One region of the Stenotrophomonas oahuensis genome, then DNA from elsewhere that is predicted to be linked to it. Evidence: riboswitches for the same ligand, from Rfam matches in the RefSeq annotation. Region 1 holds a riboswitch; the other holds the start of a gene.
What was found. Region 1 has a riboswitch for thiamine pyrophosphate ahead of PDM29_RS08295 (TonB-dependent receptor). Riboswitches for the same ligand answer to the same signal wherever they lie in the genome.
Positions count from the first base shown of each region.

Region 1 (2,390 bases):
GGTGCTGGCGATGCCGACCGGCTGTACCCACGGCTGGTAGCCCAGCATCTTTTCGCGGTCCACGCCGCGCGGAACGCCGGTCGCGCCGAGCAGCTGGAAACCGGACGCCGAGCGTTGCGCGCTGGTCTGGTAGTTGGCATCTACTTCCAGCTTGCTGCGTTCGCTGATCCGCCAGTCGGTCGCCAGCGAATAGAAATTGCGGCGGCCGTCGGCATGCTCGATGTAGGAATTGCTGTCGTCCCAGGCCGCATTGAAGCGGATTCCAAAGGTCGGCGTCAGCCAATGGCCGACGTCCATCGCAGCGTAGCGGGAGCCTTCCGAGTCGGTGCCCAGGGTCAGGTTGCGCACCTCGGCCGTGCGCTTGCCCACGTAGTTGATCAGGCCGCCCGGGGCCATCACCCCGGCGGCGAGGCCGGCTTCACCCTTGAGTACTTCCACCTGGGCGATGTTCTCCAGCGCCAGGCGCTGCTCGCCGGCGATGGACAGCCCGTTGAAGCGATAGCCGGTGGCCAGGTCCAGCGCAAACCCGCGGATGGCCACGTTCTGGTAGTAGCCCACCGGGGCATAGCTGTCGCCCAGCGACGCGTCGTGCCGGGCCAGTTCGGACAACCCTCGCACCTGCAGGCGGTCCAGGTACTCGCTGCCCAGCACGTTGACCGAGGCGGGGGTGTCCTTCCAGCTGCCCACCCCGAAGCTGCTTGATGGCGGCGATTTCTTTGTCTGCTGGTGCGCCTGCACACGGATGCCGGCAAGGTCGGTGGGCGAGCGTTCGCCCGCGTCGGCAGCGGGTTCGCTGGCATGCAGCGGCAGGGCGGCACCGAGGGCGGCGGTCAACAGGGAAATGCGCAGGCGGTTCATTCGTTTCGTCATCAGCCAGAGGAGACGAAGCGAAGGCACGCACGCAACAATGCCCTGGACGGACACTGCGTGTGCTGCTCAAAGCTCCCTACGCCGGTGCAAACCGGATCAGGTTCCAAGGGACTCTCTCAGCCTGGCAGATCCAGGCACCCCCGCTTCAGCGGACATTTTCACACCAAACCGGCCGGAAACGCCAATCAGCGTCTCAGGCGGCGCTGCGAAGCGTGTCGAGCAGGGACCGACCGGTGGTGCTGGTGAACCAGTCGGCATGGCCGATCAGGAAGGTGTGGTACGCCACGTCGGCATTCGCCCGCGAACCGGTGATGGCGTCGAAGTACTCCACCTCCGAGAGGGCGAAATCAACGTGGACCACCGGCAGCAGGTCGACCAGCAGCGCCACCTGCGCCGCGCTCAACGGCCGCTGCTGGCGGTAGCCCTCGAGAAGGGCGAGCGCGGTGTCGGGGTAGCCCACGGGACCGCCGCTGGCCAGCCAATCCACCGCATTGCGTTCGATCGCCGTGGCGAGGTCGAACAGGGCACTGGTGCGGGCGGCCAGCCCGAAGTCGAACACCGTGCTGATGGACGCGGCTGCACCGTCGCCCTGCCACAGCAGGTTGGAAACATGCCAGTCGTTATGGCCCCAGCACGCGGCTTCGCCGGCATAGCGGTGGCCCAGTGCGGCATGCCATGGCAGGACCGCACGGGTCAGGTCGGCTTCCCAGGGCACGTCGGCCAGATACGCCGCCAGCCCCGGACGTGCACGCAGCTGGGAACGCAGCAAGGCGAGCAGATCAGGCGCGCGGATCAGGTCGTCACGCGCGACCAGTACATGGGTGTCGCGCTGCGCTGCGGTGTAGTCAACAGCGGCCTGGTGCAGCTGGGCCAGCATCGCCCCGACGGTGCGTGCGCGGCCGAGGTCGGTCAGCGGCGTCCACGACGGCATGTCGCGATAGAGGTCCGCCCCGACGCCTTCAGCATGCACTTCATAGGTCCACGCATCCCGCGCCAGCGCGGTGTGCCCGTCGAGGCCGGCCAGCACCTGCACCACGGGGACGCCGGCGGCGGCCAGATGGGCGATGAAGTGGTGTTCTTCCTCCAGCGCCGACGCACTGCGCACGCGCGCATGATGGCGTTTGACGAACACACGTCCCTGCGGACCCTGCACCAGCGCGGCAGCCGAGAACGGACGCGGGCTGTGCCAAAGCACCCGCGCGTGGCCTGCCAGCGCGGCGTGGCGCGTGCCCAGCCACGCCAGTTCTTCGTCTCCCAGTGCCGGCCAGTCGGCCTGGACGTGGTCGTTGTCCAGGCCCTGCACGCGGTGCTGCGGCGTGCTCAAAGCTTGCTGTCGCGCAGATAGTCGAACAGTTCGGCGTCGCCTTTCAGGCCCAGCTTGAGCATCGCATCGCCCTTCTGGCGGCTGATCGTGCTGACGCTCTTATGCAGATGCAGCGCGATTTCCTTCACCGTCTGCCCTGCACCGAGCAGACGCAGAACTTCCACCTCCTTGGGCGACAGCGTGCGGGTGTCTTTCT
Region 1 covers NZ_CP115541.1:1,917,699-1,920,088, forward strand. Annotated here, with positions in the region: gene PDM29_RS08295 (TonB-dependent receptor) at 1-858, opposite strand, end outside; TPP riboswitch at 927-1,022, opposite strand; gene PDM29_RS08300 (phosphotransferase enzyme family protein) at 1,064-2,194, opposite strand; gene PDM29_RS08305 (response regulator) at 2,191-2,390, opposite strand, start outside.

Region 2 (2,390 bases), 1.1 Mb from region 1:
AAGCTGACATCGTACGCCTTCATGATCTCGCAGATCTCTTCGAAGTGCGTGTACAGGAAGTTCTCACGCTGATGCGCCAGACACCACCTGGCCATGATGGAACCGCCGCGCGACACGATGCCGGTCACACGCTGCGCGGTGAGCGGCACCAGATCCTTGAGCACACCGGCATGGATGGTGAAGTAGTCCACGCCCTGCTCGGCCTGTTCGATCAGCGTGTCGCGGAACACCGCCCAGTTCAGTTCCTCGGCGCGGCCGTCCACCTTCTCCAGTGCCTGGTAGATCGGCACCGTACCAATCGGCACCGGCGAATTGCGGATGATCCACTCGCGGGTCTCGTGGATGTGCTTGCCAGTGGACAGGTCCATCACGGTGTCCGCGCCCCAGCGGATGGCCCATACCAACTTCTCTACTTCCTCCGCAATACCAGAAGACACCGCGCTGTTGCCGATGTTGGCATTGACCTTGGTCAGGAAGTTGCGCCCGATGATCATTGGCTCGAGTTCGGGATGGTTGATGTTGCACGGTAGAACAGCACGACCACGCGCGATCTCCTCGCGTACGAATTCCGGCGTGATCCGCGGCGGCAGCGACGCGCCGAATGACTGCCCCGGATGCTGGCGGCGCAGCGCCGCATCGGTCACCGCTTCCAGCCGCTGGTTCTCACGGATGGCAACAAACTCCATTTCCGGCGTGATGATGCCGCGTCGCGCGTAGTGCATCTGGGTGACGTTCATGCCGGGCAGTGCGCGCCGCGGCGTAGTGCGGGCCGGGAAGCGCACCGCGTCCAGACGCGCATCCAGCGCGCGCGACTGGCCGAAGGCCGAGCTCAGCCGGTCCAGCGTCGCGCTGTCGCCCCGCTCCGCCACCCAGCCGGCGCGCAGCGCGGCCAGTCCGCTGGACAGGTCGATATGTGCGTGCGGGTCGGTATATGGCCCGGAGGTGTCATACACCGTGAGTGGCGCGTTCTCTCCGCCGCCAAAGCTCGTGGGCGTGCAGGCCTGCGCGATCTCGCGCATCGGTACCTGCAGGTCCGGCCGCGAGCCGGCTACGTGGACCTTGCGCGAGCCGGAGATCGGCTGGGTGACCGATTCGGAAAGCGCCTGGGTCTGCTGCTGAAGGGGGGATGGTTGTGCGTTCATGGGCCTCGTCCGGATCTGTTTCCGCGCGGGAATGCGCGGAAAGGACGAAGCGGCGGCGCACGGCCGACGCAACGCGGATGGTCTTCGGGTGCGGGGACCCTACGGCGCGATGCATCGGCAGATACGAAGCTTCCCTACGCCGGTATGAGCCGGATCAGGTTCGATGGGACTGTCTCAACCGTGGCCGGATGGCCGCGGTACCCCCGCTTCAGGGCGTATTGGACCACACCTGCCCGGCGGCGTGAACAGGCCGCTGACGTGGGGCTGGCTAGACTGCCTGCGCCCGCCCGGACACGGCGGCTCGCCTTCTGTACGGAGATTCCGCCATGGTGTTCCGCATCTCCATCGCCCTGGTGCTTGCCCTCGTCCTGCTCGCCGGCCTCCTGCCCGGTCCTTTCAACGACGTGGTGCAGGGCGGCGTCGCGCAGATCATCAAGAGCGCCGGCTGGCTGTATCTGCTGATCGTGTTCATCACCCTGTCCTTCCTCATGTATCTGGCGTTCGGACGGCTCGGCTCGCTGCGCATTGGCGGTGAGGATGCCGAACCCGAGTTCTCCAACGCCAGCTGGATGTCGATGCTGTTTGCCGCCGGCATGGGTATCGGCCTGGTGTTCTGGGGTGCGGCCGAGCCGATCTCACATTTCGTCAAACCGCCCGAGGGCTTGCCGCCGCAGAGCATGGAATCGGCGCGCGCCTCGATGCGCTACGCGTTCTTCCACTGGGGTCTGCATCCGTGGGCAATCTATGCGCTGATCGGGCTGGCGATGGCGTGGTTCCAGTTCAACCGTAATGGCCGCGGCCGCATCAGCGATCTGCTGCAGCCGCTGATAGGCGCACACCATCGTGGCTGGATCGGCACCGTGGTCGATGTGGCGGCGGTGGTGGCAACGGCGATTGGCGTGGCCACCACGCTGGGCTTCGGCACCGTGCAGATCGCCGCCGGGCTGGAGCGCGTCTTCGGCATCCAGGCCTCACCCGCCGTGCAGTTGACCGTGATCGCGGTGGCGTTCGTGCTGTACATGGCGTCCACCACCACCGGCGTGCATCGTGGCATCAAGTGGCTGTCCAACATCAACCTGGGGCTGGCGGCACTACTGCTGGCACTGGTGCTGGTGTTGGGGCCCACCGGTTTCATCTTCGATACCTTCACCACCACGGTGGGTTCCTATCTGAACCAGCTGGTGACCATGAGCCTGCGCATGTCGCCGTTCTCCGGCAGCACCTGGGTGGCGGACTGGACCATCTTCT
Region 2 covers NZ_CP115541.1:786,585-788,974, forward strand. Annotated here, with positions in the region: partial or broken gene thiC (phosphomethylpyrimidine synthase ThiC) at 1-1,142, opposite strand, end outside; TPP riboswitch at 1,256-1,357, opposite strand; gene PDM29_RS03455 (BCCT family transporter) at 1,469-2,390, shown strand, end outside.
Region 2: linked by a shared signal. The riboswitch ahead of thiC (phosphomethylpyrimidine synthase ThiC) and the one ahead of PDM29_RS08295 (TonB-dependent receptor) in region 1 are both predicted to bind thiamine pyrophosphate.